DNA from 2 places in the Photobacterium kishitanii genome. Region 1 is predicted to be linked to the other one. Evidence: predicted binding sites of a transcription regulator. Region 1 holds the regulator's gene; the other holds the start of a gene.
The links. The regulator MetJ, encoded in region 1, represses methionine synthesis genes. The targets are predictions, from matches to a motif close to TTAGACNTNTANANGTCTAA.
Positions count from the first base shown of each region.

Region 2: the regulator MetJ is predicted to act here: its motif matches at 4,166-4,185, upstream of metN (methionine ABC transporter ATP-binding protein MetN).

Region 1 covers NZ_LN794352.1:268,918-273,756, forward strand. The annotation lists gene priA (primosomal protein N') at 1-1,027, opposite strand, end outside; gene rpmE (50S ribosomal protein L31) at 1,293-1,505, shown strand; gene metJ (met regulon transcriptional regulator MetJ) at 1,626-1,943, opposite strand; gene PPBDW_RS01465 (O-succinylhomoserine (thiol)-lyase) at 2,252-3,418, shown strand; gene PPBDW_RS01470 (bifunctional aspartate kinase/homoserine dehydrogenase II) at 3,418-4,839, shown strand, end outside.
Region 2 covers NZ_LN794352.1:693,587-698,425, forward strand. The annotation lists gene PPBDW_RS03520 (proline--tRNA ligase) at 1-498, opposite strand, end outside; gene tsaA (tRNA (N6-threonylcarbamoyladenosine(37)-N6)-methyltransferase TrmO) at 625-1,326, opposite strand; gene PPBDW_RS03530 (MetQ/NlpA family lipoprotein) at 1,431-2,249, opposite strand; gene PPBDW_RS03535 (methionine ABC transporter permease) at 2,310-2,996, opposite strand; gene metN (methionine ABC transporter ATP-binding protein MetN) at 2,986-4,020, opposite strand; gene gmhB (D-glycero-beta-D-manno-heptose 1,7-bisphosphate 7-phosphatase) at 4,313-4,839, shown strand, end outside.

The DNA.
Region 1 (4,839 bases):
TTACTGCCAGATCTCGAGCGTGATAACGCAGACTGTCTTGTTGTTTATAAGAGGCATCATGCTCCTCATCAACAATAATAATCCCAAGGTTAGCAAAGGGAGTAAACAGTGCCGAACGAGTACCGATAATGATCCCAGCTTGGTTATCACGTCCAGCAAGCCATGCTGTCATGCGTTCACTATCATTTAAACCAGAGTGCACTGTTTCTAAAGGAACATTAAACCGGCGCTTAAAGCGGTTAATGGTTTGCGGCGTTAAGCCGATCTCAGGTACTAAAATAAGTGCTTGTTTACCCGCGGCTAAAATAGGCTCGAGTAGATTGAGATAAACTTCGGTTTTACCTGAGCCCGTTACACCGTCTAACAGATAACAACCAAAATTGGGGTTGCTGTTAACGGTGGCGATAGCTAATGCTTGTTCTTCATTTAAACGTGGTTTCTGTTCGGTAATAGCAAACTGCGGTTGCCACTGTAGTTGCTTTGGCTGATGTTGTTGTTCGCTGATCCAGCCTTTTTGCATCACGGCTTTTAAAGTAGCACTGCTAACATCATGGCTAAGTAAACTATCATGACTAAGTGGGCCATTGCGCAATAGATTTAGAATTTGAGCTTGTTTAGGCGCGCGTTTTAAACCATTGAGTGGTTGTTCACGACCAGTATCAGTGAGTTGCCAATATTTTAACGTCGCCGCAGAAGCTTCTCGACCTTTACGCAGTAATGCTGGCATCGCATTGGCTAAAGCATCACCTAATGGATATTGATAATAACTGCTGGCCCATTTTAATAGTTCAAATAATGCCGGTTGCCATAATGGCTGATTATCCAATACTTGTTGAATGGGTTTTAATTGTTGAATTGGGAAATCAGAATCATTACCGATAGCAACTACGATCCCCACCAATCGCTGTCGACCAAAAGGTACCAGTACGCGCCCACCAATGACGGGGGTAGTGTTAGGTTTGATTAAATAATCAAAGTTTTTGTCTAATGGGACAGGTAAAGCAACGCGTGCTATTGGGTGGGTCATATGTTATCGCTTTAATTGAGCTTGTACTAAATAGTAACAGATCGAGTGATATTGGATAAGTACTGCAATTTAACGACTATTATTTACTGTTTTAGTTGTAAATAAAAGAACGATAAAAACAATGTCTGAGTTGATCTATGGGGAATGATTGATTACTATACGCCGCCTGATTTGTCGTAAATCTACGACAGACTATTTTATTAACCACGTGTGGTGCCCGGCTTTGGATCGGGAGAGCGACACGGCCTTAACTTGAGGTTTCCCCATGAAACAAGGTATCCACCCAGAATACAAAGCAGTAAACGCACGTTGTTCTTGTGGCAACACTTTCGTATTTAACTCTACTATGAGCAAAGACGTTAACCTTGACGTATGCGATAAGTGTCACCCATTCTACACTGGTAAGCAACGTCAAGTTAGCTCTGGCGGTCGTGTGGACAAATTCAACAAGCGTTTTGGTGCGCTTGGTAGCAAGTAATTACTTGCCAACTGAATTTAAAAAAAAGGGATGCGCAAGCATCCCTTTTTTTATGGCATAAATTTACCAGATCTAAAAAAACCAGCATAAAAGCTGGTTTTTTGCTATCGCATGTACGTATTATTCATTAATGTCTTCGTAGCTTATTCCCATCGCTTCCATCAATGCTTTGGCTTCGGCAGGTAGATCATCGGGGTGATCTTTACGAATATCATCATCAGTCGGTAGCGGTTGGCCCGTGTAAGCGTGCAAGAAAGCTTCACAAAGGAGTTCACTGTTGGTCGCGTGGCGCAGGTTATTGACCTGACGACGGGTACGTTCATCAGTAAGAATTTTGAGAACCTTTAATGGAATAGACACTGTAATTTTTTTTACTTGTTCATTTTTCTTACCGTGTTCTGCATAAGGGCTAATATATTCGCCATTCCACTTTGCCATGTTTTACCTTCTCAGCGATGTTTAATTAATGATGATAACAATGTCGCGATGACGGTTGTTAGTACATAGTCATGATAGGCGGCGATATTACGTGAACATCGTTAGTTTGTCCTCTATCGCGGTATACAACTGTTGCTAGATCACGACTATTTTTTTCAATAACTGAATTTTAGCGGGATTTACTGCTATAAGCAAAGACATATGGACGTCTGGAAGTGTTGACGTCTTGTTTTGATGTGGTTAAGGTTGTGTAGCCACTATTATCTATTTTCAGGGATCAGCCCCTTTTTATAACAAGGAACGTTATCATGAGTGACAAGCAGCTTGCGACAATTGCAGTCCGTACCGGTATTGATGTTGACTCACAATACAATGCTGTAGTGCCCCCAATCTATTTAACTTCGACTTATAGTTTTCCAGCACTCGGCGAGCTACCGCAGTACGATTACTCACGTTCAGGTAACCCAACCCGTAACACATTAGCTGATGCTTTGAGTGACATGGAAGAGGGAGCTGGTGGGGTGGTGACCAGTTGTGGCACTGCGGCAATGAATTTATTAGTGTCTGCGTTGCTCGGCCCCAATGATCTGCTCGTTGCCCCGCATGATTGCTATGGTGGTAGTTATCGGTTATTCAGTACTCGCGCTCACAAAGGGGACTTTAAAGTGCTGTTTATTGATCAATCTGATCCCGATGCATTGGCCGCTGCTTTAGCACAAAAACCGACCTTGTTATGGCTTGAAACACCGTCTAACCCATTGCTACGGGTGATTGATATTAAGGCGATTAGTCAGCAAGCACAGGCTGTTGGCTGCCAAGTCGCGGTTGATAACACTTTTCTATCGCCGTTATTACAGCAACCGCTGTCTCTTGGGGCTGATTTTGTGGTGCATTCAACCACTAAATATATTAATGGCCATTCTGATGTTGTCGGTGGGGTGGTCATTGCCAAGCAGCAAGCCGCTGCTGAAGATCTAAGTTGGTGGGCCAACTGTATTGGCGCGACTGGGGCGCCGTTTGATGCTTATTTAACCCTGCGAGGCCTACGCACTTTAGCGCCTAGAATGCGAATGCATGAAGAAAATGGTGCCGCCGTATTAGCTTATTTGCAGCAACAACCTCTGGTTGGCACTATTTATCATCCGAGTTTACCAACCCATCCCGGACATGAGATTGCTAAGCGCCAGCAGCGTGGTTTTGGCTCAATGATGAGTTTTGAATTTGCCGGTAGCTACCAGCAACTTGAATTATTTGTAAAAACGCTGCAATTATTTTCATTGGCTGAGTCGTTGGGGGGCACGGAAAGTTTAATTGCCCATCCAGCTTCAATGACTCATCGAGCAATGACTGATGAAGCTCAACGCGCAGCGGGAATTTCAACTGCTTTACTGCGCTTATCCGTTGGTCTCGAAGATCCTCGTGATTTAATTGCCGATCTTACTCAAGCGTTCGCCGTTGCAGAGGATCTATGCTGATGAAAAAAGATCTGCGCCAGCTGCATAAGTTTGGAGGTAGTAGCCTTGCCGATTCACAGTGTTATCGGCGAGTGGCTGAGATTTTAGGCGCTTATTCTAAGAATCATGATTTGGTGGTGGTTTCGGCAGCAGGTAAAACTACTAATCAACTGTTATTGTGGCTAGAACAATTGGTTACTGATGGTCGCTTAGCCCATGCCACTTTATTATCAATTCGGACTTTTCAACAGCAGTTAATCACTGAATTATTAGAGCCAGAGCAAGCACAATCATTACAGCAGCAGCTATATGCTGAGTTAGCCTTAATCGCTAAGTGGGGTGAATCACCGCTGACGACTGAGGTTAAAAATGCGGTTTTAGGCCATGGTGAATTATGGTCAGCGCGATTATTAGCAGCGTTACTTAATCAGTATCAATTAGCGGCAGTCGCAATAGATTCGCGGTTATTTTTACGTGCCGATCATGCCATTCAGCCTGAAGTAGATAAGGTTTTATCACAACCATTATTACAGCAGTTATTAGTGCAGTATCCTCAACAACGATTAGTGATTACGGGTTTTATGGCCGCTAATCAATATCAACAAACCGTACTTTTGGGACGTAATGGCTCTGATTACTCTGCCACTATGGTAGGGGCTTTAGCTGCGGTTGAACGGGTGACTATTTGGAGTGATGTTGCAGGCGTATATAGTGCCGATCCGCGTAAAGTGACCAATGCATGTTTGTTACCTTTATTACGGTTAGATGAAGCTAATGAACTTGCTCGTCTTGCTGCACCTGTATTGCATAGTCGTACATTACAACCCGTTGCACAAAGTGCGATTGATTTAACGTTGCGTTGTAGCCATCAGCCAGAATCAGGTTCAACTCGGGTTGAACGTGTATTAGCTTCTGGGCGTGGTGCTAAAATTATTTCATCATTAGATGATGTCTGTTTGATTGAGCTTGGTGTTCCGCAAGGTATGGCGCTGACGTCGATACAGCATGATGTGCAGCAGTTGCTCGATCGGGCGCAATTACAACCCTTGGCTAAAAAGGTCGATCAAGGTAAACGACGGATTATTTTGGCGTATACCCAAGAAGTGGTAAACAGTGTCTTGAGTTTATTACAAGACAGTGGCGTTGCTGCTGAATTGCGTTTACGTGAAGGTTTTTCAATGGTAGCAGCCGTTGGCGCTGGAGTATTGAACAACCCTAATCATTGTCATGGTTTCTATCAGCAATTAAAAGGATTGCCGGTTGAATTTATGACAGAGGCAGAATCCGGTTTAAGTTTAGTGGCGGTATTGCGTGATGTTGAAACTGATAAGCTAGTTAACGCTATTCACCAAGCGCTATTTCAAGCTCAAAAAAGTATTGGGATTGTATTGTGTGGTAAAGGCAATATTGGTAGTCATTGGCTGAGTTTGTTTAGCCGTGAA
Region 2 (4,839 bases), 420 kb from region 1:
ATCGATATCAAAGCTGTAAGCATCCATCATGCAGAATTCACGTGCACGCATTACGCCAAAGCGAGGGCGGCGTTCATCGCGGAATTTAGTCTGGATTTGGTACAGGTTTAGCGGAAGTTGCTTGTAAGAGCTTACTTCGTTACGCACAAGGCTAGTGATAACCTCTTCTGCTGTAGGGCTAAGTACAAACGGACGCATATGACGGTCAGTAAAGCGCAGTAGTTCAGGCCCCATTTTTTCAGAGCGGCCTGTCTCTTCCCATAGTTCAAACGGTTGAACAACGGGCATCAACGTTTCGATTGCGCCCGCATTATCGATTTCTTGGCGAACGATGTTTTCGACTTTACGCAGAACACGTAGACCGGTAGGTAGCCAGGTGTATAGACCTGAGGCCAACTTACGGATCATACCTGCACGTAGCATTAGTTGATGACTAATGACTTCTGCGTCGTTTGGCGTCTCCTTCAGGGTAGAAAGAAGATATTTACTGGTACGCATTGATGGTATCCGTTATTGATAAAAGGAAAGAGAAGGAACTGATGTTCCACCCGTCAGTTTGATGACGATAGTCCGTTATATTACCAGCCTCGGCGCTATTCGCCAAAGATAACTGCATTGGAGCGATTATTGAACAAGAGGATCGATACTAATGACGCTAATGATAGGTTCTGTAACTGTAAACTGAACATTAAAATCAAATAAATTTACAGCATAGTGTTTGGTGTCTGTTTTACCTTTTTTATACGCAGGACGTGGATCTTGAGCTAGCACTTCAGTAATAACGGCCCGATGATAATCGGCTTGTTTACCGACTAATTGTTGTTGTGCCTGTGGTGTAAATTGTACTTCTAGCGTCGATGGTTGGCTGGTAGCAAATCCACCTAACGCATCAGGCAAGCTGTCGGAGTAGGGAATATAAGGTTTAATATCAATAATTGGGGTGCCATCAACCAGATCTGCTCCGGCAATATCAATAATGACTTGGCCGTTGTGATGACGAACGCCTTGCAACTTAACGGCTGACATGCCGATACCATTGGGACGAAAAGTAGCACGACTGGCAAATACACCAATGCGTTCATTACCACCAAGGCGAGGTGGACGTACCGTCGGCCGCCAACCTGCGTCTAAGTTTTGATCAAATAAAAACAGTAACCATACGTGGCTAAATTGTTCAATGCCTCGTACTGCGTCTAATGAATTAGCTTGATCTTGTAAAACAACTTCACAGCGAGCGCTAGGCACTAATCCTGGTTGACGAGGAACCGCGAATTTTTCTTTATAAGGAGAGTGAATAATACCGATAGGTTCAATGCTATAAGCCATCAAATTAAGCCAATTATAAGCTGAAAATAATCCTATAATATAACATAAAAAAAAGAGCAGGCGATGAGGCCTACTCTTGATGGCAGTATAGCTAATCGTTGTGATTACCAGCCTTTAACGGCACCGCCATTGAAGATGGTTTGGGCTGAATTATAGACATCGTCTGATTGGTAAGCCTGAATGAACTTTTGGACATTTTCAGCTTTGACGTTGTCTTCACGCGCCACGATAATATTGACATAAGGTGATTGTTTATCTTCAACAAACACGCCGTCTTTTTCTGGGGTTAGATTTAAGCTACTCGCATAAGTAGTATTAATAATCGCTAAGGCAACATCATCTAATGAACGCGGCAGTTGTGCTGCTTCTAATTCAACGATTTTGAGGTTTTTAGGATTGTTAACAATATCTAATACCGTTGCCGTCAAACCCGCATCTGGTTTGAGAGTAATTAAACCTTGTTGCTGTAATAATAATAATGAACGGCCAAGGTTAGTCGGATCATTGGGAACCGAAATTTGATCGCCATCTTTTAATTCATCAACCGATTTAATTTTATTCGAGTAGCCTGCAATAGGGTAAACGAAGGTATTTCCAGCAATCGCAAATTTATAACCACGATCTTTAATTTGCTGCTCAAGATAAGGTTTGTGTTGAAAAGCGTTAGCGTCAATAGAGCCTTCAGCTAGTGCAGCATTGGGTGACACGTAATCAGTAAAAGTGACTAATTCAACATCAAGTCCATATTTATCTTTGGCTTGTTTAGCTGCAACTTCTGCAACTTGTTCTTCTGCGCCAGCCATAACGCCAATTTTCACTTTATTGTTATCAACAACGGGTGCTTCTTGATCACTACAACCCGTCAGCGTGATAGCAGCAGCGACGCCAGCAATGGCAAAAAGATGTTTAAGATTGAACGCCATAGTATTTCTCCTTAAATGGGCTTTCCATAATGATGTAATTATAAATAACGACTTGCGTTATTAGCGATGATCAACACGTTTAACTAAGTGATCACCAATAGATTGAATAAGTTGTACTAAAATAACTAACATGATGACGGTGATTGCCATAACTGTGCCATCAAAGCGTTGATAGCCATAACGAATACCGACATCGCCTAAACCGCCGCCACCAACAGTGCCTGCCATTGCGGAGTAACTGATTAAGGTTACTAAGGTAATAGTGACAGCATTAATAATTCCAGGTAGTGCCTCTGGTAGCAGTACTTTGGTAATGATCTGCATTGGGGTAGCGCCCATTGCTTGTGCTGCTTCAATTAATCCCGCAGGAATTTCTAGTAATGCTCCTTCAACGAGACGAGCAATAAAAGGAATCGCCCCCACCGTCAGTGGCACAATAGCAGCAGCTGTTCCGATTGAACTGCCAACTACAAACCGAGTAAAAGGAATAATCGCGACTAATAAAATAATGAAAGGGATCGAACGGCCGATATTGACCACAATGCCAAGTACTTTATTTAAAATTGGGTTTTGCCATAAACCATTTTTCTTAGTTAGGTGCAGTGCAACGCCAAGTGGAATACCGATGAGAAAACCAATCAAACCTGAAACTAACACCATGGTTAATGTTTGTCCCAGCGCATCGATAAGTAATTCAGTGAGGCGTTGATTGCTCTGCCACCATGTTGTTATTGAATCAAGCGACATAACCTAGCACCTCAACATTTAATTTATGATCACGTAAAAAAGAAATGGCATCATCAATAGCGGTTTGAGTACCAAAGAACTCCGCTAGCATCAGCCCAAATTTAACCCCGCCAGCATAATCCATATCAGAACTTAGAATACTGATGTCTAGATTAAACTCACGTGCCACTTGGCTAATTAAAGGCGCATCAACAGAGTCACCAGTAAATTCGAGTCGAATTAATGGGTAGCTTCCTTTTATAGGAGTTGGGGTCATGCGTAATTGATAATCTTCAGGGATAGATAAATCTAATGTTGAGCGAATAAATGCTTTCGCTAATTCTGTTTTAGGGTGTGCAAAAATATCGCCGACTAGGCCTTGTTCAACCAACTCACCATCACCGATGATTGCAACTTGATGACAAATACGTTTAACCACATCCATTTCATGAGTGATTAATAAAATAGTTAAATTAAGTTGCTGATTAATTTTACGTAATAAAGTTAGGATTGATTGTGTTGTTGCTGGATCGAGGGCGCTGGTGGCCTCATCACATAGGAGTACTTTTGGATCAGAAGCTAAAGCGCGTGCAATAGCCACCCGTTGTTTTTGACCACCACTTAAATTTGAAGGGTAACTATTACGTTTATCTTCTAAACCTACGAGTGATAGCAATTCAGTCACTTTAGTCTTTATTGCTTGTTCTGAAGCGCCAGCAAGTTCTAACGGTAATGCAATATTGGCAAATACGGTGCGAGACGAGAGTAAATTAAAATGTTGGAAAATCATGCCAATTTTACGACGAGCTAAGGTTAAGTCTCTGGATGCTAGCTGTGTTAAATCAATACCATCAACGATGACATTACCTGAGGTTGGCTTTTCTAATAAATTCACACAACGGATTAGGGTGCTTTTCCCTGCTCCTGATGAACCAATCACGCCAAAAATCGTTCCTTGTTCAATGGTGAGATTAATATCTTTTAGCGCATTTATCGCTTTCTCACCTTGATAGAACACTTTGTTGACTTGCTTTATTTCTATCATTGAACTTCCTGATTCTTAGATGAAATGATTATATGAAAGTGATGTTATATTGCATTTATTGTTAAATATTGGTTATTGTAGTTAAATCATCTTAACCACTGTTAAACTGATGCTATGGTGAATCGGTTTTTAAGTCAATAGCTATTTTTACGTCTAGACGTCTAAATGGATATTGTGATTTATAATATCGTCTGCCGTCATCATGATCATCTTCACAAGCGTGATAACTAATACTTTTCGATGTCAACTCGTGACATAATCAGCATAATATCTAATTTTTGAGGGCTTTCTTGTGGCCAAACCTGCTGTCTTTATTGATCGTGATGGCGTAATAAACGTTGATCGTGGCTATGTACATACTGTTGATGATTTTGAATACATTGATGGTGTTTTTGGTGCATGTAAAAAATTCAAAGAAATGGGTTACTTACTTGTTTTAGTCACTAATCAATCAGGCATTGCTCGTGGTTTCTTTAGTGAAGACGAGTTTATTACTTTGACGGAATGGATGGATTGGAATTTCGAAGATCAAGGTATTGAACTTGATGGTATTTATTATTGCCCACACCATGCAACAGAGGGTAAGGGTGAATATTTACAAGATTGTGATTGCCGTAAACCTAATCCAGGTATGTTGCTATCAGCTGAGAGTCATTTAGATATTGATATGTCAAAATCTGTGATGATTGGCGATAAAGCGGATGACATGAAAGCAGCAATAGCTGCTGGTGTCGCTTTAAAAGTATTAGTACGTACAGGTAAAGCTATTACTGAAGAAGGTGAAGCTTTAGCTGATGCTGTTTTTGACGGCATTAAAAA